Linked DNA regions of Roseimicrobium gellanilyticum. The protein of the gene in region 1 interacts with the protein of each later gene in a pairwise test. Links are inferred from orthologs where the notes say so. Each region holds a gene or a part of one and is shown on either strand. Other genes may lie near its edges.

Region 1 (15,946 bases):
GCTCGCAGCCAGCATGATGTCAGCTGCGAGCCAAAGTTCAGCATGCTTTTTGACGAGCACGGTATCACTTCCGCACCGCTTTTCTGCGACGGCGCAGCATCGCGCTTGCTAGTCCAACAAGGGAAAGCATGGCCATCGAAGGTTCCGGCACCGCAGCACCCATGGCGGAAAGCATGAGGTCGTTGCCACCAAATAAAGTGCCGGTGTCAAAGTCTGCGCCATAGAACATCGCAAACTCCATGCCGTCGATGGTGACGAAGCCGTTGGCGCCCATGAGAAGGTACTGGGAAGCCAGATCGTTGTTGGACTCGTAGACCATGTTGAGGAAGTCATTTAGCCCAAAGCCATTCTCACTGACGACCACCCAGTAGCGGCTGCCTAGCCCCGTCTCACTGCCCTGCGCCCACGTGCCATTGATCACAGCACCGTCGATATTGAGGTCGCCGGTGATCGTAAGGCGGTCCGCCTTGAGTGCAGTCGAGCTGTCGAAGTTGACGAAGAGCGTGCTTTGCGATGCGGCTCCGGAAGTCGAGATGAGGTTCACATTGCCCTCGATGGTCAACTGGCCAACGGTCGACATGGTTCCTCCGGTGATCGTACCATAGTTGCCGACCCACACGCCGCCCTCGGCTTTGATAGTTCCGGTGCCACCGATCAAACCACGACCCGTGGTATTGTTTTCCTGGCCAGCGCTATCATTTCCATGGCCAACGCGAATGCCAGCTGCGGCGCTGGTCTTTTCAAGGTAGCCATCGACAATCACGGTGCCGTTGGAGTCGTTCTGCCGCCCTACGAAAAAGAAGGCTTGGGGATCCGTCGATTGATCATAAACCCTGGCAGTCGAGCCGATGTACATGCTGCCCGTGCCTTTTTCACCGATCGTCATGTCACTGTTCAGGTGGTAGAGCTCTCCACCGGTCAAGGTGTAGGTGGCGGTGTGGCCTGCATTCAAGCCGATGGACATCGCGTTGGTCGCCGTGACCTTACCGCCGCTCTGCGTGATGGTGGCGGTGCCTGCAGACGTGTTGGTACCGAAGTCCGCTCCGGTATCCCCACCAGCGAAGAGGTTGCCTTTGATGAGCATTTCCCCCCCTTGAATATCGACGGTGGCAGTGCCAGCGCCACGAGCGAGGTTGAATGCTCCCACTTCCGCGTAGCCTGAGATGAGCCGGAAAGTGCCGTTCCCGTTCTGCCCTAGATACAGCGTGCCGCCAGCCATGACGAGCTCGCCGCCGTCCACTTGAATCAAGCCCGTGGCTGCTCCTTTGGTTGCGTTTGCCGCATTCACGCCCACCTGCATCGAGCTGTTGGCGGTGGTGTAATACTTGCCACCTTGATTCACATAGACGGCACCGTTGCTTCCTGCATTGTTGCCAATCCAATCCCAATTGGTGGAGCGGTTGATGAATTCGCCGCCACTTTCGATGGTCACGGTGCCTCTGCCGTCGTTGCCAATGTAAAGATCGCCCACGTTGCCACCGGTATCGCGGATGAATTTGCCGTCCGTGCGGATGGTCAAGGTTCCAATGGCATTGGCACCCCTGCCGATGAAGGTGTTGTTCCTCGGAGGAGTCAGTCCACTCACAGGATCCACTGCGTTGGTCACGTGAATGTATTCAGCAGAGTTCTCCACGATCATGCGGCCTTCCCCGTTGTAGGCGATGTTCAGTTCACCATAGTACTGGGTCATCCTGGCCCCCACACCGTCCAGGTGCAGCAGTCCCTTGGTTGTGACTCCGTTGTTGGCGTTGCTGGCGGCCACCTCCACGTTTCCGCGGGCATTGAACTGCCCGCCGGCCTTGATGAGAAACACACTTTCGGTCGGAGAGGCATACCGGCCGATACGGGTGATGCTCTGGGTGATCGTCCACTGATTGGTCGTGGCGTTGTAGACGGTGAGGGAGTTGGCGCCTTCCAGAATACCATCGGATTCGATGGTGATGAATCCCGCACTGCCGGGTGACCATGTACCGTCCTGGGTTCCCAAATTCAGAGAAGTGGCCCGCCCGCTTGCCGCTCCGCTCAACTGGTCTCGGAGATTCAGTACTGCGGAACCGGCGGCTCCCGTACCGTCACCGATGCGGATGGTTCCCTGAGCATTGTTCTTCGCCCCCACTTGGATTTCGCCAGCTGGAAGATAGACAAAGCCACTCTTGATGTCCAACGTACCCTGACCATGGTTGCCGATACGTACCCAGGCTCCGCCCACGGTGTGGGCAAGGATGCCCCCGTCGACGGTGATGGTGTTACCATTGTCCACCCCGAAGTCGGTGGTCGCGCCACCGGAGGCATTGGTATTGCCCACACCGGTTCCCTTCCCACTATAGGTGATCGTATGACCAGCTCCAATAGTCACGCTGTCGCTCCCATTGGTACCGGTAAGGGGGGAGGTGCCTGTAGGAATCCAGATGGAAGCGGCGTCATCGATCCAGTGACCAGAGCCGTTGGAAACATACGGTTGGGCGAAGCTGGCGGATTGGAATACTGTAATAAATGAGATTGCAAAAAAACGATGTAGTGTCATGGGGGTCAGTGAGTTATGGGTTCAACTCCTGGACCCGCAAATCACGTAATCGTCACTGGTTGTTCACTTGCCAGCGTCCAACGGAGGCAAGCCCGAACGATTGGATGTAAGCCGCTAGAAAAACCCCCTGAGCGTCCTTGGAGCGCTGCCGCACCCATGACAGCGAAGATTTGCACGAACGGGCTCCCAATGCCGTCCCGACTTTTGGTTCGCGTGAACACCTCTGGATGGAGACAATGTTATTGCTCTACACGATTGCAGTGTAGATGAAAAACAAACGGTGCCTCTTTGCCGATGATCCGATCGAGGCACTCTCTGGGCTAAATTGCCTTCTAAACCTCAATGTCCGACCCACAACGTGAGTGATGCCGTCCAGATGTGATGGCTGACATGTATACGGAGAAAAACAGGAAGAGCAGTCGTGGCGGTAGGCGAGCGCTTCGGTTTCAGTGATGCCAACAGCGAGCAGCATTCTTCCGGAATGAAAGACGTCTCGCAACCACCGCAGTAGAATGCTTCGAAAAAACGGACGTCGCGGAAGTGTTTGCGTGACCGCAGTCAGTGCGGAAACGACAACGTGAAAGGAGACCCGTCAGCGGCCGATATGAAACGGAAATGTCACCAGCTCTCGCCTCGAGAGATGCCCGGTGGTGGATTTTGGCACATTTTCATTCCGACTCCATGAGAGAGGGTGTGGAAGGGCTTGGTGTCGCTCCAAAAAAAGCGCGGGCCGTGACAGCCCGCGCTTCGTGATATCAGACAGAGTTCTTGCTGCGGCTCAGCTTATTTTGCTTCAAAGGGGCTGAGCGCCATCTTCTTGAAGGCCTCCTGCATCTTGGCCACATCATCCTTGGGACCGGTGAGCTTGATGAAGCAGGAGGAGTCCGAACCTTCCAGCACCGCGCCGAGCATGGTGTAGCCGGGGCGCGGAGTCTTCTGGGGGGACATCGGAGCACCATCGAGGAAGGTGCCGGTGGCGGTAAGCAGGGCGATCTTGGTGCCATTCTTTTCCAGATCTTCACGCTTCACTTCAGGAGTTCCTTCGAACTGACCGATCCAGCGTTTGATGTTTGCCTCAACGCCACCGCTGGGGCCGCCGAAGTCATAGTACTTCGCTTCGAGCTTGCTGCCGCCCTCGACTTGATAGTTCACGATGGCCTTGGTCATCATGCCAGTGTTCTCAGCCTGCTTCCATGGAGCGGGCAGAGCGAAGGTGAACTGGCCCACAACGAGCTTGGCGTCTTCCGCACGTAGGGTGGTGGCTGCGGCAAGACCGAGGAAGGCGGCGATGAGGAGTGCTTTCATGAATGGGGATGGATGTATGTATGAGAAAGGGAATGGATGCGTAGACAAGTTTGCCGTGAGAAAACGCTCCGGGCCGAGGATCTCACAGAAAAATCACCTCTTCTGCATCAGGATTCTGCAAAAAAAGAAAGGAGATGGGCAGCACATGGCGGGAGCCCATCTCCTCGGGAGATTCAATCAGTGGAAGTCCGTGGACTTATTTCTCCACCTTCATGGTGCCATTCATGAGCATCCAGTGGCCGGGGAAGGTGCAGAGATACACATAGTCACCAGCTTCCGCAGGAGCGGTGAACTCAAGCACGGCCGTCTGGCCGGGCTGTACCAGCTTGGTGTGGTGAAGCACTTCCGGGGACTCGGGGATGTAATCCTTCGCGAGGGCCTGCGGGTCCGTAAGCATTGCGTTCGCAGCGGCGCCAACCTTCTGCAGGGAGCCGGGCTTGCAGATGAGCAGGTTGTGCGGCTGGGGAATGGTGGCCTTGTTCTCGAGGGTGATTTTTACCTTCTGACCTGCCTTGACGGTGAAGGTCTTCGAAGCCGCGTCATAAGCGAGCGGGTTCGCGTTGTCAGGCTTCAGGGTCACTTCCTTCGCGTCTTCAGCGTGAAGACCGGCGGCAAGCACCAGGGAACAGGCGGCGGTAAGCAGAGTGCGGATCATTTGTGGATAGGTTCGTAATCTGTGCCGGACCACCCGGCAGTTTCAGGAGGCAAAGAACGGACTCTGTCCGGGACGTTTTGCAAACGAAATGGTACATCCAAAAAGCGGCATGATTCTTGCGGAAAGAAAAGTTTCTGGTTCCTTTTCCATGGCGACGCAAGCTGCTCACACTCACGTAGGTATCTTTGATGCCCAGCGATAGACCAGATGGTTTGGCGACGTTTATGAAATAACCCCCAAAATCATCCCAGTTCTCATGTCATCATCCTCTTCCGTTTCTCGTCGCTCGTTCCTGCGCAGTGCCGGTACCTTCATGGCCCTGCCCATGCTGGAATCGGTGGGCTTTCGTGCCTTTGCCGCAGAAAAGGCCGTGACGACTCCCACGAGGATGGCTTTCCTCTACATTCCGAACGGGGTGAACATGCACCAGTGGGTCCCCAAGGGCACGGGTGCTGGCTATGAGCTCTCTCCGACACTCCAGCCGCTCGCAAACCTGAAGGGCGAATTCAATATTTTCTCCAACCTCGCCCACGACAAGGCCGAATCCAACGGCGACGGGGCAGGGGACCACGCCCGCGCGACCGCGACCTTCCTGACCGGCTGCCAGGCCAAGAAGACGGCTGGCTCGGACATCCGCATCGGCCAGAGCGTGGACCAGATCGCAGCCACCGCCTTGGGGGACAAGACCCGCCTGGCTTCCATGGAGCTCAGCACGGACGGTGAACGCACCTCCGGTCGCTGCGACTCTGGCTATAGCTGTGCGTATCAGTTCAACTTGTCATGGAAGACTGAGACCATGCCCATGGCTCCGGAAATGGATCCGCGCCTTGTGTTTGAGCGCATGTTCGGCATGGGCTCGGCCACCGGTTCTCCCGCAGAGGCAGAGAAGCGCCGCCGCTACCAGAAGAGCGTGCTCGATTTCGTGATGGCCGATGCCAAGAGCCTGCAGCGCCGCATTTCCAACTCGGACAACCGCAAGCTCGATGAATACTTCGCTTCCGTGCGTGATATCGAGACGCGCATTGAAAAGGCTGAGCGCATGAAGATCGACATGCCTGCGGGGGTGCACGTTCCCACGGGTATCCCGCAGTCCGCTCAGGAACACATCCGCCTCATGTTTGACCTTCTGCTGCTCGCCTTCCAGACGGACAGCACCCGCGTGGCGACCTTCCTGCTGGCGCATGATGGCAGCAACCGTTCCTTCCCGGAAATCGGCGTACCGGATTCGCATCACAACATCTCACACCATCAGAACAATCCTGAGAAGCTGGCGAAGATCGCGAAAATCGACCAGTTCTATATGACACAGTTTGCCTACTTCCTGCAGCGCATGAAGGAGGCGCAGGAAGGTGGCAAGTCTCTTCTGGACAGCAGCATGATTGTGTACGGCGGTGGCATCAGCGATGGCAATGCCCATGACCATGATCGCCTGCCGGTGATTCTCGCCGGTCGTGGCAATGGCACGCTTAATCCCGGACACCACATCCAGCTCGGCGAAAAGACTCCGATGACCAATCTCTATCTCGCCATGCTCGACCGTATGGGGGTGAAGGCAGAGCGCATTGGTGACAGCACTGGAGTGCTGGAGGGGATCTAAGAGGGTTGATAGCCTGAGGGCAGATCCCTGTCCTCAGTGTCCGTCTTTGAAGTTCTGCCTTTCTGTGTCTCTGCGTTGAGTCCAATACAGAGGAACACACCTACTACCCTTCACGGTACCACCACCGTCGCGCTCACAGCATTCGCCGAAATGGAAAAGACTCCCGGCGGTTGTCCTTGCAGATCCACGGTCACCACGCGCTCGAAGGGAATGATCGCCAGCGTAGCCACCGCATCCTTCGGCCGTGCTGTAATGACAGACAGTGTCACACCGCCAGGGACACGTTGTTGCCGGATGTCGTGAATGCGCGTCGCACCATCATTGAGCGTGCCGGAAATCGTCACGCGTGCCTGCGGGCTGGGAGACGGTTCATAGGTAGCCTCCACGCGTTCCACATCGGCAAGCTTAAGCATGAGGTTGGATTCGAGGGGAAAATCTGCGGGATGCTGCAGCGCCCCATCACCCTGATCTGATGAAACGGCGTTCGGCGGAAGTTTGCTCCGGCTGGTAGTGCAGCCAACTGCACACAGCAAGAGCAACACCAAGACACACTGGGAGAAATAGTCACGCATCTCCTATGAGATACGACGCAGATGTCGCGATTTGATCGCGGAGCGTGAGGGCGAAAGTGTCAGGTTCGCTGGCGGGTTGGGAAACCTTCCATCCCCTGTCCGGTCAGGAGACCCGACTTCCAGAACTCTACCCTAGCACTTTTGCCAGGAAGCGACCGGTCGCGCTGCGCTCATTCGCCGCAACCTGCTCAGGCGTTCCCACAGCGACGATTTCGCCGCCTCCACTGCCACCTGTCGGACCTAGATCGATGATCCAGTCGGCACATTTGATCACATCGAGGTTGTGCTCGATCACCACCAGGGTGTTGCCGGCATCCCGCAGACGCATGAGCACGGTGAGCAGCGTTTGGATATCGGCGAAATGCAGACCCGTGGTCGGCTCATCAAGCAGATACAAGGTGTGGCCCGTGGCCTTCTTCGCGAGTTCCGCGGCGAGCTTCACGCGCTGAGCTTCACCTCCCGAGAGTGCAGCACCACTTTGGCCGAGCTTCACATAACCAAGCCCCACTTGCTCCAGCGCATGCAGCTTGGGAAAGATGGCCGGATGCCGCTCAAAGAAGCGCGTCGCCTCCGCCACCGTCATGTCGAGCACATCAGAGATGTTCCGCCCCTTCCATGTAACTTCAAGTGTCTCCAAGTTGTAGCGGCGTCCTCGGCACTGGTCGCAGGTCACCTGCACATCGCTGAGGAAATGCATGTCGATCGTCAGCAAGCCATCGCCGCCGCACTTCTCGCAACGTCCACCGGCGACATTGAAGCTGAAACGGTTTGGCTGGTAGCCACGCACCTTGGAAGCGGGGAGCTGCGCAAACAATTCCCTGATGGGCGTGAAGGCACCCACGTACGTGGCGGGATTGGAGCGCGGGCTGCGACCGATGGGCTCCTGATCAATCACCACCACCTTGTCGATGGAATCCAAGCCGCTGATACGCTCATGTTTCCCCGGCTCGTCCTTGGCGCCATAGAAGTGGCGCATAAGTGCGCGGCGCAGGATAGTATCCACCAGCGAAGACTTGCCGCTGCCAGAGGGACCCGTCACGCAAATGAAGCAGCCTGCAGGGAAGGAGACGGTGACATTGCGCAAGTTGTGCTCAGAGGCGCCGTGAATGGTGAGGGGACTGCCGGAGACGGTCACAGCGCGCTGGAAGCGTGAGCGTTTCGCTGCAGGTGCGGACTCCCCCGATTCGAGGGTGAGGTCGTCGCCGCCATGGGTGCCTTGTGGTGTCCCATTTCCTATCAAACCCGCACTGCGTCGGACCTTTGGTACAGGGATGCCGCTGCGACCATCCAGCCACGAACCCGTGAGGGACTCACGCTGCTGCATCAGGTCGGTAGCCGGCCCTTGGGCCACGATACGTCCGCCGTGCGGTCCAGCGCCCGGGCCGAGTTCGATGAGCCAGTCTGCTTCGCGAATCGTGTCCTCGTCATGCTCCACCACGAGCACGGAGTTTCCGAGATCCCGCAAACGCTTCAGTGTGCCGATCAGGCGTTCATTGTCCACCGGGTGCAGGCCGATGCTCGGTTCATCCAGCACATAGAGCACACCCGCAAGACCTGCGCCTATCTGACTGGCGAGGCGGATGCGCTGGGCCTCTCCACCGGAGAGGGTGCCGCTCTCGCGATCCAGCGTGAGGTATCCCAACCCCACCTCATCCAGGAAGGCAAGACGCTTCAAAATCTCCCGCTGCAACTCGGTGCAGTACTTCTTTTGCAACTCTGTGAGCACCAGTCCCTGCATCCACGGGATGACATCCCGCACTGCCATCCTGGTGAACTCATAGACATTCACCTTGTCAGTGGATTCCAGGGTTACGCCCAGCACCTCGGGCTTCAGTCTCTTCCCTCCGCACGTCTTGCAGGGCAGGGGATTCATCAATCTCGTGAGCTGGGCGCGCAGTGACTCACCTTTCACGGTGTTGTGCATGCGCTCCACTTGATCCAGCAACCCCTCAAAGGGCTTGGCTACACTCTTCTTGTTGGCATCGATTTTCCAGCCTGTGGGCACCGCCACCTTGCCCGTGCCGTGGAAGAGTGCGTCCTTGAACTTCAGCGGCAGCGCACGGAATGGCGTGTCGATATCGACCTCATAAAACTTCGCCAGTGACTCGATGCTGCGCTGTAGCATGCCCTTGAGCTTGGGCTGCTTGTTCCACCAGGTCTTGATGGCACCATCCTTGATGGACTTGGACTCGTCTGGAACGATTAGCTTCGGATCTGCCGCCATCACCGTGCCCACGCCTTCGCAGGTGGGACAGGCGCCGAGATGCGTGTTGAAGGAGAAATGCTTCGGCGTGAAATCTTCCAGCACCGTGCCGGTCTGGGGATTCGCATACGCCGTGGTGAAGACGCGAAGGTCAGATGGATCGCCATCTCCGGTAAGAAACCGCACCTCGCGCGGATTCCACTTCAAGGCGGATTCGAGTGCCTCCATGAGCCGACCACGTACGCCTTCACGCAGCACGAGACGGTCGAGCACTACCTCGATGTCATGCGCCTCGGTGCGAGTGGTCTTGAGTTTCTCATCGAGCTCGTGGATCACGCCATCCAGCCGCACACGGACAAATCCCTGCCGTTGCAGCTTCTCGAAAAGCCCGCGGAAGTCGCCCTTTTCCTGGGCCACCACCGGCGCCAGTACAATGGCGCGTGTGCCCTCGGGAAGTTGCAGCATTTCATCGGCAATTTCTGCCGGCGTCATCTTCCGCAGCGGCTCACCCGTGACGGGATCATGCGGCTGGCCAGCCGCAGCATAGAGCACACGCAGGTAGTCGTAGATTTCCGTGACTGTGGCGATGGTCGAGCGCGGATTGTGCGCCACGGTGCGCTGCTCAATCGCCACGGCGGGCGACAGGCCATCGATGAAATCCACATCTGGCTTGTCGAGCTGGTCCAGGAACTGACGGGCGTAGGCCGAAAGACTCTGCACGTAGCGCCGCTGCCCCTCCGCATAGAGCGTGTCGAATGCCAGGGAGGATTTTCCTGAGCCACTGACGCCCGTGAGCACCACCAGCTTTCCTCGCGGGATGTCGACGTCCACATTCTGCAGGTTGTGCTGCCGGGCTCCCCGTACCCGGATGAAGCCGGTGGATTGTTCAGTCTGGAGGGGGGGAGATGTGGCCATGAGTCGGATGACCAAGATGCCTGCGCCGGGCTTGCTCACAAGGCTGGATTTTCCAGGCTGACGGATCTCGGTGGCCTGCTGCCGACACCCGCGAGTAGGAAAAGTGGACTGGGTGCGCTAAATGGCGCCTCCGGCCGGTCATTGGCTCTAGGCGTGAATGAGATGCGCAACCTTTCCGTCCGAGGTTGGTTTACACCCGGCATGTCCGCGGTAACGTTCGCTGCCACACCACCTTTTTTAGCCTGGAACATGCCGGACTGGACGCCGAGCACCGCCAACAGCAGCGCCCCGGAAGCATCTCCTGATGAGGAGAATGTCCGCCTCATGCTGCTGGTGAAGCAAGGAGACGTGCAGGCCTTTGAGCAGCTGGTGGAACTTCACCAGCGCGCTGTCATCGGCACCGTTGCCCGCATGCTGAACAATGTGGATGACGCCCACGATGTGGCCCAGCAGGTCTTTGTGCGCGTATGGCGCTCCGCACCGCGCTACGAGCCGAGCGCGAAGTTCACCACGTGGCTTTTCACCATCATGCGCAATCTTGTGTTCAACGAGATGCGCCGCCGCTCCCGGAAGCGCGAGGTCTCGATGGATGAGCAGCAGGAGGACAGCCACCGCGAGCATGCGGACTCTCCCCGGCACCATCCAGACACCACCGTGGCCCAGAGTGAGCTGGAGGAGGCCATCGATCGCGCCATCCAGACGCTGCCGGAGAAGCAGCGTCTCGCCGTCACCTTGCGTCGTGACCTCGACATGCCCTATGAGGAGATCTGCGAGATCCTCGGCATGTCCCTGTCCGCCGTGAAGAGCCTGCTCTTCCGTGCGCGCAACGATCTCAAGGAACGCCTCAAAGGCTACCTTGACGAGGAGTAAACCCCGGGCGGTTCAGGCCGTGGCAGGCACAAGATCGGAGCCGCACGACCAGCAGGTCTCGAAGTTGCCAGGGTTGTTCTCCTGGCATTTGGGACATGGGACTTCCATCTGGCTGGACTCACTGTCCTTTACCACGCAGTCCCGGATGATCTGCACCGCCTGCTCATAGTCCTCATCATTCATCACGCACAGCGCCGGATAGAACTCCGGGATGGGTATCTCTGTCATGAACGTGGTTGTGTCCTTGTTGCGCACAAAAGTGGGGATACCCTCGGCCTCCAGAATGGTCTGAAAGTAGCCCACTCGAGTGTAGTCTTTCTCGCGGAACAGTTCCTTCATGGGAAATTGCGGAGTTAATACATGGCGAACATACCTCCGAAGAGGGACGATGCACCACCACAAAAAAGAATGCTCCGGCGTTCAGGGGCACGCCATCACACCAAGCGTTCGCCGGGCGGCAGCAGATCCGCGCCGCAGGACCAGCATGTCTCGAAGTTGCCGGGGCTTCTCTCCTGGCAGGCAGGGCACACTCTTTGTTGCTGGCCCAGGCGGGCATCCGTCACGGAGTTCTGCTCCAGTACTTCCACGGCGCGCTCGTAGTCCTCGTCATTCACCACGCACAGGGCGGGGAAAAAATCGGGAATGGGTACCATGGTGGTCATGGTTTCCACGTTCTCATTGAGCACAACTGCAGGTATGCCCTCCGTTTCCAGCATATTTCGATACAGCCCGACTCGGGTGAAATCCCTCTCACGAAACAGCTCCTTCATGGTGTGTGTCCCCCTTTTGACAGATGATGGTTCCATGAATGAATCGCGCACGATCACCCGGATGGCCGCGAGTGGCCTGAGGGTAGGGCAGGGGTACTTTCCTCTCTCTGCTAATTCTCCGTCACCTTGCGGTTGTTCTGCCGGTACTCGCTGGGTGTCATGTTCATCTCGCGTTCGAAACCACGGCAGAAGGCACTCATGCTGTGATAACCTACGGTAGAGGCAATTTCGCCGACACTGGACTTGGACTCAAGAAGCAGGGATGCCGCCCGCTCCATGCGTTGCTGGCGGAGCAGACCGGGAATGGTCCTTCCCATCACCGCGCCAAAGAGGCGGCTGAGCTGGAATGAAGTAAGGCCCACCTGGCTGGAGAGGGCTTCCAACGTCGGGGGATGCACGATGTCCTGAAGGAGGATGGACGCAGCGCGTTCTGCGAGGAGGCGACCAGTTGTTTCTTCTGCGACGACAGGCATGAGCACGCCTTCATATGCTTAAATACGCATGTATGCCAGCTTTAACCTTGGCCCAGAATTGCGCCGACCACTGGTCTGTGATCCACCAAGATGGATTTGCACTCGCTCTTCGTACCGCTAAACCACCTTGGCTACAGGACGCTCCTCGAGCATCGATTTCAGGAACGTAATACTCTCAAGGGCTTGAGAATGATAGATTTCTGGATTGCTACGAGCCCTTTTGCCCACCTCCTGTTCGTCGATCCGCGGAGGAATGGACCGAATGGCAATGGAGAGCTCCAAACGGACGTCGGCATACATGTTGTGCCTCTTCAACGTTTGGGTGACCGTGTCCAGAAGCTGAAAGGCATGCACACGGGCAGTCCCCGCCAAGCAATCGGGAGTTGCCTCGATGATCTCCTTCAAGGCATTCAGGTCCTGAGTCAGACGTGCCTTGTCGAAACGTGTAGAAATACCAGACGGATTTTGCCCCATTCGAATAGAATTATAAGTAATTCTGTATTCATTGCCAACTTCCAGACTGAAAATATGTGAGGCAAAATTCAGATTTAGCTCCCCATTGCGACAAAAGCTGTTCATTCAGAGCAATTTAGTCCCAAGGGGCACCTCTCGGTCCGGCACGCAGAGGACTACGTGTCCCTCCTGGTTGTGAAATCCGGTGATCAAGCACTCGGATTGGATGGGGCCGATTTGCTTTTTCGGGAAGTTCACGACTGCCACCACGAGCTTTCCCACCAAGTCCTCCAGAGTGTAGCGGTGGGTAATCTGGGCGCTGGACTTCCTGATGCCCAACTCCGGTCCGAAGTCCACCTGTAGGACATAGGCCGGCTTCCTGGCTTCGCTGAATGGGCGGGCGCTCACCACCTTGCCAACACGCAGTTCCACTTTGGCAAAGTCGCCCCATGTAATCGTCTCCATTTCCATTCGCGGAGTTTATGCCCAGCCTGTTGCACCGCAACCGGTGCGGACCTCTAGGGCAGCTCACGAATCCGCAGTTTGCGGAACTGGATAGGAGAGCCCTCGCTCTCGAGACAAAGGTAGCCAGTCTTCGGGTCGCACGCGGTGCCACCGGAGACTTCCTCGCCATTCACCCAGAGGCGTACTTCGCCGTTGACGGCGCGGATGTAGTACTGGTTCCACTCACCATGGCCCTTGCAGAGGTGTTTGCGGGGGAAGCTGCGCTGACCATTCGGTGAGACAGGAGGGAAGGGGGTCATCTTTACTCCCACTGGGAAGACATCGCCGTTCGTTCCAAACCAATCGGTGGGCCGGCCTGCCTTGGCCTGGAGTTCGGTGTAGCCATGATCGAGGATTTGAACCTCAATCCCCTGTGGCAGACCCGGCTTGCCCGCAGCGGTGAGCTTTTCAATCGACTCTGGTGTACCCCAGAGGAACACGCCCGAGTTGCCGGCGGGCTTCTCATGCATCCACTCCACGACGAGCTCGAAGTTTGTCAGAGGTTTCACGGTGCGCATCACGCTGACCGGTTTGCCGGTGCAGTGGAGCACGCCGTCCTTCCAGCTCCAGGTGTCGTCGGCGCTGTTGACCTTCGTGAAGTCTTCCGCAGTCAGCGCACGCCATCCGGGTTGGGTGTCGTCGATCACGGCGCGAATGCCCGTGGCTGCCGGCGTGGGGTCGGCCGCTCGCTGTGGTGATGTGATACTCAAACTGGCGGCGAGGATGAGGAGGCAGGTGATTGGCAGCGGCTTCATGGAATGTAGTACTCGGTAGGGATGCACTCTTAATCACGCTTTCAATCCACTGAGATCCGGGGGCACAGGTTTTGATTTGGTGATGAAGTCCTCCCAGGTGGCTCCACCCGGTGTCTTGGCTGCGTATTCACCGAACAGGGTCAGAAGCGTGGACTCCACGGCCCCTTCAATGGTGGGATTCCCATTCGGATTCTTTGCAGCGATGGCGGCACGGAAGTCCTCAACATTCTTTTCCGACCCGGTGCGGTACAGGTTCTTCGTATCGCCTCCGCGCCAGAAGCTCTCCTTGTCACCCCGGATCATCACGCGACCGCCGAAGTCACTGGTGAAAATGCCCTTGTTTCCCACGAAGCGGTTGGAACACATGAACGGTGAGCCCCAGCCGTTGAACTGCCGCGAGGCGAAGGTCACCGCTCCTTTTTCAAACTCGAACAGCAGGGAGAAGTGGTCGGACGCATCGCCCAGCTTGTCTGGCCGTGCTCCGCGTCCGCAGTTGCCACTGGCGCGCACGGGGCGGCCGAAGGCCCAGCTCACGATGTCCAGCGCATGGATGTTCTGCTCGGTGATGATGTCTCCACCCAGCGCACGGTGGCGTACCCAGTTCTTCAAGCGGCCTTCCGCTGTGCTGTCATCATCGTCGCGGGGAATCAATTCCGCCTCGTAGTGGCACTCTCCAAACATGAGGTCGCCAATCGCTCCCTCTCGCACGCGCTTGATACCGTCCTGGAAAAACTCATTGCCGCGGGACTGCACATCCGCCAGCACCACGATACCTTTCGCGGCAGCATCCCTGGCAAGTTGACGGATGGTTTCGCACCCAGCCGCATCGATTGCCATGGGCTTCGCGATGAGCACGTGTTTTCCGGCGGCCACAGCATCGATGGCCTGCTGCACGTGAAAGTACGGCGGGCTGTGGATGGCCACAGCGTCCACGTGCTCCAGCATCTTCTTGTACCCGTCCAACCCGGTGAACTGCCGGTCCGCAGCGACCCCGTACTTCTCGCCAAACTTCTGAACCTTCTCTTCGAAGTAATCATGGGCGGCGGTGACCTTGAAGCCAGCATTCTCCACGATGATGTCTGTCACGAAAGTGCCGCGTCCTCCGCAGCCGATGTTGCCGATCCGGATCACAGGGCCGTCATGGACAGGCTTGGGCGGTGCATCCGCGGACGCAGAGCTGGCAAGTTGGCTGAAGACAGTGGCAAGGCCGGAGGTTTGGAAGAAGGAACGTCGGTTCATGCGTGGTGGCTCGAGGGGACAAAATCGAACGGATCTGTAGACCTCCGTCTTCTTCCGCGCACGATATTTCATGCAATAGGGTGCCATCTTGTTAGGGAGCACCTAATGGTAGGGGCGCCACTCAACCCACAGCTTCTTCCTGTTTCTCGCCGAAGGCCTGCTGCACCAATTGACGGAAGACACGCACATGCTCGGGTTCGAAGCGGCCCTTGCGTTGCACAAGGAAAACCTCCTCGTGACCGAACAGGGAGGAAATTTCGCGGACGACGATTTCAGATTCGCCCGGACCGCGCTTCGGAGGCCTCACACTGGCGGCACTTGTTCCGATGGCGATGCCGAAGCCGATGGCTACGTAGTTCAAGAGCAGCGCACGATTCGTGGCCGTCATGATGACATTCATCCGGTCCAGAAGGCCTGCCTGGGCAAACACGTGACGGATCTGTCGGTGGGAACTGCTCTCCTGGGGTGCTAGCACGAGTGGCTCTCTCACCAAGTTGGCCAGCGTGATGCGGCGTGCCGTGGCCAGCGGGTGTCCCTGTGGACACATCAGGTGAAAAGTATGGCGCGTCAGTGGCAGGCACTGGAATTGGGGCATGGGCTCATCTCCAGTCGCCATGCCCATCACGGCGAGATCGGCGCCATCTTCCTCGATGATCTGCCGCGCCAGCCTGGATACCCGATCGACCAGGACCAGCTTCACCTTCGGATGATGCTGCCGGTACTGCATGATGGGACCCCGCAGCGCTCCCGAGAGCGAAGGTGAGGGTGCCACCACGGTCAGCGTTCTCACTGCCGCGGATCGCTTGTCCTCGAACATCTCCCTCAACCCGTCGAATGATTCCACCAGCGGAGCTGCCAGATCCACGAGCGTCTGGCCATCCTCCGTCAGGCGCACCTTGCTCCCATCCGCCACGGCGAGCTGCACGCCATATTCCTCCTCAAGCGACCGAACCTGTTGCCACACGGAAGGTACAGAAAGGTCCAGGGCCGCCGCCGTGCCTGCAAAGCTCCCACAGCGCGACAGTTCCACCAGGGAGCGAATCTGCCGGAAACGTACCTCCTTGAAATAACGACGGGCCGAACCGGTGTCGGGAGACCCGATTCTGCGGGC
Region 2 (11,551 bases), on another replicon or contig:
CCCATCATGCGTGAAGCGGCGGAAGAGGTGCCGATTCCCAAAGCCATTCCGGTGGCGAAGCCGGTGGTGAATACACCGAAGCCCCAGGAGAATGCCTTCCAGCCTGAGACGCATCGTGGCAAGATCAAGGGCTCGATCAGCAATGTGGGTGATGAAGACGCCGTGGCTGCTGCCGCCACACCTGCGGGTCGCTACAAGCGCATCGTCACCAGTGCGATTGAGAAGAAATGGCACCAGTACCGCATCCAGCGCATGGATGCCGTGGAGCCCGGTCATATGAGCCTGCGCTTCTACGTGAACAAGAAGGGCAAGATCGAGGACCTGAAAATCCTGGAGGAAAAGGCCAGCCCGCTCTTTGAAGATTTCACCATTGAAGCCATTCTGAAAGCGGAGATTCCTCCGCTGCCTGCCGACCTCGTGCCCATGCTCGACAAGGAGCGCCTGGAGATGACCTACAACATTGTCATTCATCCATAACTGTCCGACCCGCCTCGACCGATCTGAATCATGCCCGATCTTGAACTTCTCGCCTCCGTCAGCAGCGGTATAGACACCGTGTGGAACTTCGTACGTGGAGGCGGCGAGGTGATGATCCTCATCGGTCTCTGCTCGCTTGCCAGTGTGACCATCATCATCATCAAGGCGCTGCAGCTCCGGGATGGCATGCTCTTCCCGCCGAAGATCGTGGAGGAGATCAAGAAGATCGAAAACTACGCCTCCACCGGGGACATCTCCCCTCTGCAGGACATGCTGGAGGAGGACGGCAGCGTGGCTGCGCAGCTCGGCATCATCGCCATCTCCGGCAAGCATGAAACGCGCGAGGAGAACAACGAAGCGTGTGAGACCGCCGCGCGTGGCATCATGCACCGTCTGGAGGAAGGCATTCCGATCCTTGAAGTCATCGTGACCGTGTCACCGCTGCTTGGTTTGCTCGGCGCGGTGGTGGGTCTTGTGACGGTGTTCGGCTCGTTCGGCGGGCAGGGTACGGAGGGTGACAATGCCATGGTGGCCAAGGGCATCGCGGAAGCGCTCCACAGCACCATCGCGGGTCTGCTGGTGGCGATTCCCACCGTGATTGCGCATGGCTACTTCAGCCGCAAGCTGGATGCCATCTCCGTACGCATGGAACTCATCCTGCGCCACGCGATTCATGACTTCCACCGTCACTTCGAAGTGAAGCGTGCGATGTCGCGCTAGTCATGATCTGAGCCCAGCGAACTGAGAACTGACCTCCGCCCGTGAATCTCCGCCGCCGCCGCCGTCCTTCGCCCGTGATTCCCATCGTGGCGATGGTGGACATTCTTGTGATCGTGCTGCTTTTCATCGTCGCCACCACGACCTTCCGCAGTCGTGAGACGCAGATGCCCGTGAAACTCCCCACGGCGGAGAACCTGGGAAAGACGGTCGCCACGCAGAACACGCAGACGTCCCTCACCGTGACCAAGGAGAGGAAAATCTTCCTGGGCGGTCAGGAGGTGGCGGAACAGGATCTGGTATCCGCGCTCAAGGAGCTGAAGATGACGGATCCTGACGTGAAGCTGAAGGTATCCGTCGATCGTGAGGCGCCGCATGGGATGTATGTCTCCACGCTTGATGCCCTGGTGGCAGCGGGGCTGGTGAAAGACGTAACCACGCTCCTGCAGCGCGCCGTGGAGGGTGCGAATCCGAACTGACTTCCCGCAGGTTCGCACCTCATTATCTCTTTTGAGATAAGGTGGTTTGTGCTTAGTTGATTGCCCTACTCATGATCCTGCCCATCGTCCTCTACGGAAATCCTGTCCTGCGTGTGAAGTGCCAGCCTGTCACGCAGGTGACAGATGAGATCCGCAAACTCGCCGCCGACATGATGGAGACGATGCATGACGCACGTGGGGTGGGTCTCGCGGCGCCGCAGGTGGCCGTGCCCATCCAGATGGCGATCATCGAAGTGCCGGCGAACGATGAGTCTGTGACCGTGCTGCGTGTGAATGGCGTGGACAAGACGCTCGCGGAAACCCAGCCGATTATCTTTCTCAATCCCAAGCTGGTGCTCGATAACACCAAGGCCACCGGTCAGGAAGGCTGCCTGAGCATTCCGCATCTGCGTTATGACGTGCGCCGCGCCGGCGTGGTGACGGTGACCTACCAGACCCTCGAAGGCGAGACCGTGACCATGGAGGCAGATGGCCTGCTGGGTCGTGCGTTCCAGCATGAGATCGATCACCTCAATGGCATTCTCTTCACCGACCGTCTCTCCGCGGCTTCCAAGCTTGGTGCCCAGCGCAAGCTCAAGCGCCTCGTGCAGGAGTGGAAAGAAGAAGGCTGGACCTCCGCACAGCAGACGAGGCAGGGGGATGAGGATGAAGACGGCGAGTAAGAAGCGAGTCTGCCGTGCGTGATGTGCGCCCGCAAGGAGTGTGGGCATTCTTGCCCCATTCGATGCGTGAACGGAGTTGTCGAGGCAGCGCGTCCATGTGATGAAGCGCGACTCGCAGGGAGCGGCACTAGCCTTAGTGCCGGCGGTGAGCGAAATGGGTGCGGAGCCACTCTGTTCGAAGCTTTGCGGATCTTCCGAGCTCCAAGCGTGGTCACGCTGCATATGACGGCACTAGGCTAGTGCCGCTCACACGCGACGGACGTTCGAAAATGGTGGGATGTAACCACATCCACGGGGACAGGAAAGCCCCCGATCCTTGAGTGAGGCTGGGTCTCATTGGGAGACTCTCACTCAAAGACGATCTCCCCGAAGATGCTCCGGTCATTCATGTTCGTGTTCCCGATCGCGGATGACCAGATGGCACGGTCCATCATGCTGCGGACGAGTTGGTGATTGCGGGCGAAGTTGGCGCGCCAGGTGGTGCCCGGAGTGGGACCGGCGACACCGAGGGTCTTGAAGGGGATGGTGATGAGGGTGCGCCACTGTTTCTTTGAGACATCTACTTCGGGCTGGTGAGTCCACTCGCCATTCCAGGTCGCGTCATCTCGACCATGGCGTGGATCCATGACATCGGTGATGAAGCCAGCTGCAGCGTCCCAACCGGTCTTGGCATGGGCACCAGCCATGAAGCGATAGGAGATCTCGCGTTCCGCTGCGGGAGATAGATACACCTCGACCGATTCTTGATTGCTCAGGTCGAGGTCCCGTCGTTGCGGGCTGAAGGTCGTCTTGCCATCGGGCGGGAGTTCGCAGGTCATGCGCACATAAAGATTCGTCTTGTCATGCAGCATCTGGAGAGTGGTATTCCGTGGAGCTTGATTGAAGGGAGGTGCGACCGTGAGTGTTTGCGTGGCGACATGCTTCCATTCAGGGCCATCCAAAGTTGCGGGTGTAGAGGTGGCAGCGACGGAGATGCGTTTCTTCCCTGGCAACGGGGCCCGGCGCATGGCCTTGGTATCCCAGTTCAGACAGGTGTTGGCGAAGGGTTCCTGGTAGCCGTCATGTGCGAGACGGAGGTGGTTGGCATCGTGACCGGGGAAAGGGAAGAACACTTGCTCCCATCGGACCTCAGCGCGCTTCTCACCTTTCTTCGGGTAGAGCGCTTCGATGAAAGCATTGCGGGCATCGATGGCATTCAAAAGTCGATCTCGTGAGGCTTCATCCGGCTGCACCGTGAAGGCTTGATACAAGTGGATGACGCGCGCGAGGTGGCGGATGTAGTCGAACTCGGTGCGCACCAGTGAGAGTCGTGCTTTTATTTTCGCATTGTCCGCCAGCTTCTCGGCCTGAATCAGATTGGCCTCGAGCGAGGCGAGCAGTTCGGGATGGTACAGGAAGGCGAGGAGCTGAAAGGGATCACGCACCGTCTTGCGTTTCCGGCCTTCCAGCGGCTGGTAGGTCCAGAGATTATTGCGTGTGCCGAGGTGGTCGGAGTACAGCATGATCGCGTCATAGAGCTGGTCGTAGAACGTGCGCATGATTGGCGAGGCCTTGCCGAAAGCGGCATCGCAGAACTCAGGAATGAGATCCTTCGCCGCATTGTGGTCCGGGTCATCGAACATGCGCCCCATGGTGTAATACACCGGACCCTCCAGCCCGAAGAGCTGGCCTGGTCCGTCGCGATACAAGGCCTGGATGCGGCCGGCGGCGAGACGCTTCACCTGGGCCTCCACATACTGCGGGGTGCGCATGGGTGTGTAGCGGCTGCCGAGATTGGGGCACCAGTTGTACACGTAACCGGTGAAGCCACCGGGTATCTCATAGCTTCGCCATGGGGCGATGTCCTCCTCATTGGTGCCCGTGAGCATGACGGAGGTGTTCGCGGGAAACGCTTTGAAGGTCTTCGGTGGCGTGGCCGTGAGGATGTAGGACATCATGGTCACGCGCGCCTTGGGGTGGGACTTCAGCAGGCGCTCGGCGGTGCGGCGATTGAGGATCCAGATCTTCTCACTCCAGTCACCGCCTGTATCCCAGAGCTTCGCGCAGGCTTCACACTGGCATTCACGATAGCCATCTGGCTGACCGAGATCCACGTAGTCATAGCCCGCCTCCACCTGATTCACGAGATCCTGATAGATGAGTTCCTGCACATCAGGATTGGAGAGGCAGTACTGCGGGCGTGCCTTGTCCTTCATGCGCTCTCCATTAATGAGGGCAAAATACTCGGGATGGGCATCCATGTATTTCTCTGCCGGCACGGCGCGATCCCAGGTGTGGCTGCCATAAAGGGCATTCACGCGGGGGAAGCGATTGTGAGCCAAGTCGTAGAAGCTGCCACCGGCGGGATGGCTGCTGTTGATGCGGAGCAAAGGCGCCTTGTGCGTGTTCAGAGTATCGGGAACGGTGATGGCCTTCATCGAGAGGAACTCAATGGAGGGGGAGGCGAGCAGATCATTCTTCGAGTGCGCACTCACTTGCGTGTAACCCGGGAGATCCGGGAAGAGGAAACGCACGCCCATGTAGGTGCGGGCGAAGTCTGCAGCTGCTTTCGCTGTGCCCGTGCGGTCCCACTCGCGTCGGCGTGCGTTGCCCGCATCCGGCTTCACTGACGAGGCGTGATCATGTCCCGCGATGATGATGTCCTTCCCGACCGCTTTATGGATGTAACTCCAGTCGGTGAGTGTGGTGACATCGACGCTGTTCTGCTTGGCGAAGGCGGTGTTACCAAGCAAGAGGGCTGGCTGGGATGGGACGCGTTTGCTTTCGGAGATGATGGCGACGTCTGCGCCGTTTGCTTTGAAGGCAGCTTGCAGGAGCCGTGCTGTTTGTTCGAGGCAGGACGCGAGTTCCGGAGTAGGGGGCGTGTCGGGAGTGACAATTTGGTAGGTGGATTTGCCTTCGGAGAGCAGGGTGAGATCGGCAGAGTGAACGTTTATGGCAAAGGACACCAGCAGCAGGACGCTGACAGGCAGGAAACGAGGGATTCGAAAGCGAAGGCAATTCATGGCTTGGGGATAATGCGTGCAAGGGATCACGGACAGGACCGATGATGCCGCCGCAGTGTTCTCTTTTCATCATGCCGCATCATTCCGACCTGCCCGTTGGGAAGCTGGAATGTTTACGCGAGGCGGAGGGAGATCTTGCTCGATGAGGTTGTGCGAAGTGCTCGGCGTGAAATGTTGGTGCATGACCCACCATGGCCTTGCCACCGCAGACGAGGATGCGACCCCAAGGAGCGGCGTGCTTTAGCCGCCGTGGAATGGTGGCCCCGCATGGAGCGCTGCATGATCATGGCCACCCCTTCATCAGCCATAGGATGCTTGTCATGTGAGAGTGCGTAGCGAGGCACCGGCCATGCCTTTCACGCTCCCACGGCGGCTAAAGCACGCCGCTCCTTGGGGGTTCGTCCTTCTGCTGTGCGATCTCCCGGACTTTCGCGCGAAGCGGTGCTTCGCACACGCACTCCAAAGCGCTTCGCGCAAGGTGGTGCACCTAAGGTGAGCTTCTTGCTGTACGTGATGATCGAATCACGAGACGACTGAGGTTAGCTATTCTCCGAATATCATGTAGTGATGCATGAAGTACACCTCGCGCAGCAGGAACTTCGCCTGGGAACCGAAGGAACGGTACATGGAGGTGGATGTGGGCGATGAGTGCGCCTGAATGCCGAGATCTTCTGCCATCATCATCGCTCGCTTCAGGTGCAGTGGGTCACTCACGATGACGGCGGATTGCAGGCCGTGGGCCTTCATGAGCTTGAGGGCTTCTTCCAGGTTCTGTTTCGTGGTGCGGGATTTCTCTTCCAGCAGCACCGCGGTGGCTGGCACGCCGTGTTGCTGCGCATAGGCGGAACCGACGCCGGCTTCGGAATGGCTTTTCCCATCCCCAAAGCCACCAGTGAAGAGGAGGCGTGGAGCGAGTTTGCGTTGGTAGAGGTCAATACCATGCCGGAGGCGTTGTTCGAAGACAGGAGAAGGTTGGGAGCCTTGGACGCTGGCGCCCAGGACGATGATACAGTCAGCCTGCGTGGCGTGGTCGGTTTGGCCGAAGTTCCAAATGACGAAGCTCAGACATGCTAGCCAGAGAACCAAGGCGCTCAAAAAGAGGAGGGCGATGGCTCGGAGGAGGCGACGCATGTTGTTGATTGGAGAGGGGAAAAACGATGCGCTTGCACTGGCAACTCAACGAGAGAGTACGGACCATTCACCCGAAATGACATCCCGTGTATAGAGCAACCCCGAAAGGGGCTTCTCAGCCGTCTCAATGAGTTCATTCACCTTTCGCTGCAATGCTGCGAGGTGCCGGGGATCAGCACTGCTCGCCACCAGAAACAGGTCGCGGGCGGGTATGGCGACCACGAGCTTCCCTGGCACTTGATCCGCGAGGAATTCCAGGACAGCAGAGTGAAACACCAGTGTGGCCTCATGATCACCACCTGCGGTAACCATGTGGTAGTCGTCACCTTGATGAAACTCAAGGTGCAGGGGAAGGCTGTTTAGGTTCTCCACCGCTTTCTCATGCAATTCAGCAGGCGTGGTTGCGAGTTCCTTGAGATCTCCTCCGTTTGCCAACCGAAAGTGCGTCCCCTTGTCGAAGCCGTAAAGGACGACAAGGTCACCTGCGAGCTTTGATTCCACCGGTGAATCGTCACCAGTAAGGGTGAAATCTGCGGGCACACTATTGGGAAGCGCCAGATACAGCCGGGGCACAACGGTACTGAGATCGCGGTCGCTCATGGATTCCTGACTACCCCTTCTTCGCCCGTTTCTTTCCACCGTACTTCACCTTCCGCTGTGGGAGCTGCGTCATGGCATCGCTGATGCCAGCTTGTTTTTTCAGCTCGCGAATCTGGTCGCGGAGCAAGGCGGCCTTTTCGTACTCGAGGTTGCTGGCGGCCTCGGCCATTTCGGTTTCGAGTTCGCGGAGGACTTCGGTGACGGCGTAGCCACCGGCTTCGTCCTTCACCATGCTTTCTTCAAGCTGCTTGCCGGCCTGCCAGCCATGCAGGCTCTCCTGCACGGCACGCTTCACGGTCTGCGGAGTGATGCCGTGGGCTTCGTTGTGATCCATCTGACGATCGCGGCGGTAGGCGCTGATGTTCAGCAGGGCCTGGATGCTGCCAGTGATTTGATCGGCAAAGAGGACGACTTCGCCATTCACGTGGCGCGCGGCGCGACCCGCCGTCTGCAGCAGGGACGTTTCACTGCGCAGGAAGCCTTCCTTGTCCGCATCGAGGATGCATACAAGGCTCACCTCGGGAAGGTCGAGGCCTTCACGGAGGAGGTTGATGCCCACAAGGATGTCGAACTCACCGGCACGCAGCGAGCGCAGAATCTCCACGCGCTCGATGGCGTCGATCTCACTGTGCAGGTAGCGCACCTTGAGGTTGAGATTGCGCAGGTAGTCGGTGAGATCTTCCGCGGTGCGTTTGGTGAGTGTGGTCACGAGCACGCGCTCGCCCTTTTCAATGCGCTGGCGGCAGAGTTCGATGGTCTCGTCGATTTGTCCCTTGAGCGGCTTCATCGTCACGACGGGATCCAAGAGGCCGGTAGGGCGGATGATCTGCTCCACAATGAGGTGCTTGCCCTTCGTGGTGACATCGAACTTCTCCACCGGCTCGCTGCTTCCGGAAATGCGTACGATGGAACGCGAGCTCGTGAGCTGGGACTGGAGATTGGACTTGCCGCCTCCATTGATACCACCAGGCAGCAGCGCAGGTACAGTCTCCGCCTCGCCGATGCGCTCGCGCTTGTGTGGCACGTAGCTCTTGTTTCCCACGACGCTGTTGTCCACCTCGAACTGGGCAGGCGTGGCGCTCACGTACACGGCCTGTTTGATCGTGGCCATGAATTCGTTGAACTTCAGCGGGCGGTTGTCCAATGCGCTGGGCAGGCGGAAGCCGTGCTCCACGAGAACGGTCTTGCGCGAGCGGTCGCCCTCATACATGCCACCGATCTGCGGGATGGTGGCGTGGCTTTCATCCGCGAAGTAGAGGAAGTCGTCCGGGAAGAAATCCAACAGCGTGCCCGGGGTGCTGCCCGGTGCGCGACCGGAGAGGTGGCGGCTGTAGTTCTCAATGCCCTGGCAGAAGCCCATCTCCTGCATCATTTCGATGTCATACTCGGTGCGCATGCGGATGCGCTGCGCCTCCAGCAGCTTGCCCTGCGACTCGAACTCCGCAACGCGCGCATCCAACTCCGCGCGGATGGCCTTGATGGCGACGCGCAGCTTGTCCGCGGGCGTGACGAACTGCTTCGCGGGATTGAAGGTGTAGCTCTGGAGCTGGGTGGTGGCACTGCCGGTAAGCGGGTCGAAGACGCTGATGCGATCGATCTCGTCGCCGAAGAACTCCACGCGGATGGCTTCATTGTCGAGGTACGCGGGGAAGACCTCCACCACATCGCCACGAGCGCGGAACTTGCCGCGGGTGAAGGCGATGTCATTGCGCTCATACAGCATGTCCACCAGCTTCGAGAGCATGGTCTCGCGGGTCATCGTTTCACCGCGATGCACGGGAAGCATCATGCCCTCATAGTCCTCCGGCGAGCCCAAGCCGTAGATGCAGGACACGCTGGCGACCACGACCACATCCTTCCGCGTGAGCAACGCGCCCATGGTGGAGAGGCGCAGGCGCTCGATTTCATCATTGATGCTCGAGTCCTTCTCAATGTAGGTGTCCGAGCGCGGGATGTAGGCCTCCGGCTGGTAGTAGTCGAAGTAACTCACGAAGTACTCGACTGCGTTGTCCGGGAAAAAGTTTTTGAATTCGGAGTAGAGCTGCGCGGCGAGCGTCTTGTTGTGGCTCATGATGAGCGCGGGCTTGCCAATCTGGGCGATGATGTTCGCCATGGTGAAGGTCTTCCCCGAGCCCGTGACGCCCAGCAGGGTCTGGTGGCGGTTGCCCGCTTCCACGGACTTTACCAGCTTGGCAATGGCCTGCGCCTGGTCGCCGCGCGGGTGGTATTCGGAATTGAGGGAGAAAACGGACACAAAGATATCTTACGCCTGCGGGGGCGGGTGCAAGCGTCTCGGACAGGTTGTCTTCAGCCTTTCTTCAGTCGCTCGCTGGCCTTCTCCAGCAGTTTGCGTTCTGCAGCGGTGAGGCTCTGCATGCCCTTCTGGCTGATCTTTTCCAGGATGGCGTCGACCTTCTCCGCGTCGGTCGCCGTCGGCTCGCCCTTTTTCTTCTTCTCGCGATACGATGGAAGGAGGGTGATGTCCGCGGGCTGCTCGGTTTTCTTGGACTTCAGCAGGCTGGAGAAGGAGGGCATCGTCCAGCGACCCTGCTGATAACGCACGAAGCCGTACGCCGTCAGCACCTGACTGGCGAGCATGATGAGCTGAGCCCAGGCATGCCCCGCCAGGTAGATGAGGGCATTCACGCCCACAATCGCGGTGGCCAAGACCCACGCCGGCAGGGTGAAGAGGATGAGCGATATCTGCGCACGCGGGTACAGAGTGACAAAGGCCAGGAAAACACCGAAGAACACCCCGGTAACGCCCCACACGGACCACGTCGCCGCACCGAGCAGGCCAAAGATGGTCAGGACGACTGGCGTGACCAGCACGAGGGCCAGGAAAAGCTGCACGAAAATTCGGCGTCCGAAAAACTTCTCCACATCCTCGCCGAAACGCCAGAAGAAGAAGGCGGAGAGCAGGAAGAAGAGGTCCGGAGGATTGACGAGAACGTAAGTCAGCGGCGTCCAGAGACGCAGGCCGCCCACGAGTCCGGCATAGGAAAACTGGAGCATCCCAATGATCGAGCCCCCTGCGGCTGCCATGAGGATGGCCGTGACCACCATGCTGACCACACCGCCAATCGCGATGTAGGCCGCCAGGTAGATGGCATGCCCCTTCCACCATGTCAGCGGAAGGTGATCCTTCGACTTGGGAAACCAACTCATGCGGCAACTTGCTCTTTCGCCTCGGGAGTTGCAAGCGGCGCGGGTGCGGGTGGCGTCGATTCTACAGGGACGGGATTCGCAGCCACCGCGGCTGGCTGTGGCTTGGGACGCCCTTCACTCGCCACGTAGTGCACGAAGCGGAGTTTCCTCACCGCAGGCAGGCTCAGCACGAAGGGATACAGCGCGGGTTGCCCGAGGCTGGCGGAAATTTCATTGAACATGGGGGCGCGGCGCACCCAGCGATGCAGCCAGGTGAGAAACTTCTGATCCTCCGCGGGCTCCTGTGGCAGATTCTCTGGCAATGTGGCTGATTCCTTCGGGAAAGGCGTCACTTCCAGGGAGCCGGCACCGAGTTGCAGGCCGAAGGCTTCGCAAGTCTCCAGACCATCCAGGATCTGCAGGTAGTGGGACCAGGTCTCCGCCCAGTCCTCCCACGGGTGCATGGTGGCGTACGCACTGATGTAGGACTGCTCCCAGCCGAGCGGTGGTCCCTGGGAATAGTGCCGATTGAGGGAGGTGGCGTAGTCCAGCCCGGCATCACCGAAGAGCCCGGTAAAGGCCACCCGCAGGGGGTGATCCAGCGCCAGGGTGCCAAACCAACGCTCCCAGAAGTAGTGGCCCGTCTCATGACGGAAGTGGCCCAGCAGGGTGCGGCTGCTCTCGCCAAGCTGCTGGCGGGTCTGCTCGCGCACTGCGTCGTCCGCTTCCTGGAGGTTCACCGTGATCACGCCAACCGCGTAGCCAGTGGTGACCGGAGGGTTCGACAAGGTCTGGATGAAGTCGAAGGCGAGACCTCCCACGGGGTCCTCATTCAGGCAGTGCACCTCGATGCCAAGGCCCAGCAGCGTGGCCAGCAGGCGGCGCTTCGCAGATTCCATGCGACCCCAGAGGGGGAGGTTTCCATACAGGTTCAGGTCCGGGATGGTGCGGTTCAGCCGGCAGGCGGTGCAGAGGATGTTCGTGTCGTCTTTGGCCAGGAGCCAGTTGCACACGCCGTGGGTGGGACCGTTGTCGCAGCGCTTCAGGCCAGACTCGGGGGTGAGCTTCACCATGGTCCCCATGGCAGGGTCGAAGCCCATCTCGGAGCCGCATTGCAGGCACTGCGAGTTTTCGAAAAAGAGCACGTTGCCACATTCGCAGGAGAATCGCTTCATCAGGTGAGGGTGAGGGAATTGGGAGTCTTGAGTCTGGCATGTCAGTCTGCCAGGGGAAGGATTTCCGCCAAATAGGAGTCGACTCAGGACCGGGCAGGGGATGGCAGGGGGAAAGAAAAATCCCACCTTAGGCGTGT

Evidence for each region.
Region 2: the proteins of uvrA (region 1) and DES53_RS22325 interact in binary tests that used the Escherichia coli proteins (3 or more experiments, as listed by UniProt). The link is inferred for Roseimicrobium gellanilyticum from one-to-one orthologs.

Annotation. Positions count from the first base shown.
Region 1 is NZ_QNRR01000002.1:764,810-780,755, forward strand. The notes cover bases 6,581-10,140. They hold uvrA (excinuclease ABC subunit UvrA), read right to left. Parts: upstream 9,772-10,140; coding sequence 6,781-9,771; downstream 6,581-6,780. Other genes in these bases: DES53_RS08450 (RNA polymerase sigma factor), read left to right, coding at 9,973-10,140. Outside these bases: DES53_RS08420 (beta strand repeat-containing protein), read right to left, coding at 65-2,524; DES53_RS08425 (hypothetical protein), read right to left, coding at 3,308-3,829; DES53_RS08430 (plastocyanin/azurin family copper-binding protein), read right to left, coding at 4,026-4,484; DES53_RS08435 (DUF1552 domain-containing protein), read left to right, coding at 4,741-6,081; DES53_RS08440 (hypothetical protein), read right to left, coding at 6,192-6,494; more of DES53_RS08450, read left to right, coding at 10,141-10,641; DES53_RS08455 (putative signal transducing protein), read right to left, coding at 10,654-10,980; DES53_RS08460 (putative signal transducing protein), read right to left, coding at 11,076-11,411; DES53_RS08465 (helix-turn-helix transcriptional regulator), read right to left, coding at 11,522-11,884; DES53_RS08470 (hypothetical protein), read right to left, coding at 12,002-12,463; DES53_RS08475 (tRNA-binding protein), read right to left, coding at 12,464-12,802; DES53_RS08480 (3-keto-disaccharide hydrolase), read right to left, coding at 12,856-13,596; DES53_RS08485 (Gfo/Idh/MocA family protein), read right to left, coding at 13,630-14,835; DES53_RS08490 (LysR family transcriptional regulator), read right to left, coding at 14,957-15,946. UniProt on the Escherichia coli protein: The UvrABC repair system catalyzes the recognition and processing of DNA lesions. UvrA is an ATPase and a DNA-binding protein. A damage recognition complex composed of 2 UvrA and 2 UvrB subunits scans DNA for abnormalities.
Region 2 is NZ_QNRR01000009.1:78,994-90,544, reverse strand. The notes cover bases 6,725-9,670. They hold DES53_RS22325 (excinuclease ABC subunit UvrB), read right to left. Parts: upstream 9,347-9,670; coding sequence 7,103-9,346; downstream 6,725-7,102. Other genes in these bases: DES53_RS22320 (rhomboid family intramembrane serine protease), read right to left, coding at 9,400-9,670; DES53_RS22330 (DUF1444 family protein), read right to left, coding at 6,725-7,092. Outside these bases: DES53_RS22360 (energy transducer TonB), read left to right, coding at 1-477; DES53_RS22355 (MotA/TolQ/ExbB proton channel family protein), read left to right, coding at 508-1,197; DES53_RS22350 (ExbD/TolR family protein), read left to right, coding at 1,239-1,673; def (peptide deformylase), read left to right, coding at 1,745-2,356; DES53_RS22340 (DUF4838 domain-containing protein), read right to left, coding at 2,704-5,361; DES53_RS22335 (YdcF family protein), read right to left, coding at 5,905-6,492; more of DES53_RS22330, read right to left, coding at 6,538-6,724; more of DES53_RS22320, read right to left, coding at 9,671-10,260; DES53_RS22315 (zinc-binding metallopeptidase family protein), read right to left, coding at 10,257-11,414. UniProt on the Escherichia coli protein: The UvrABC repair system catalyzes the recognition and processing of DNA lesions. A damage recognition complex composed of 2 UvrA and 2 UvrB subunits scans DNA for abnormalities.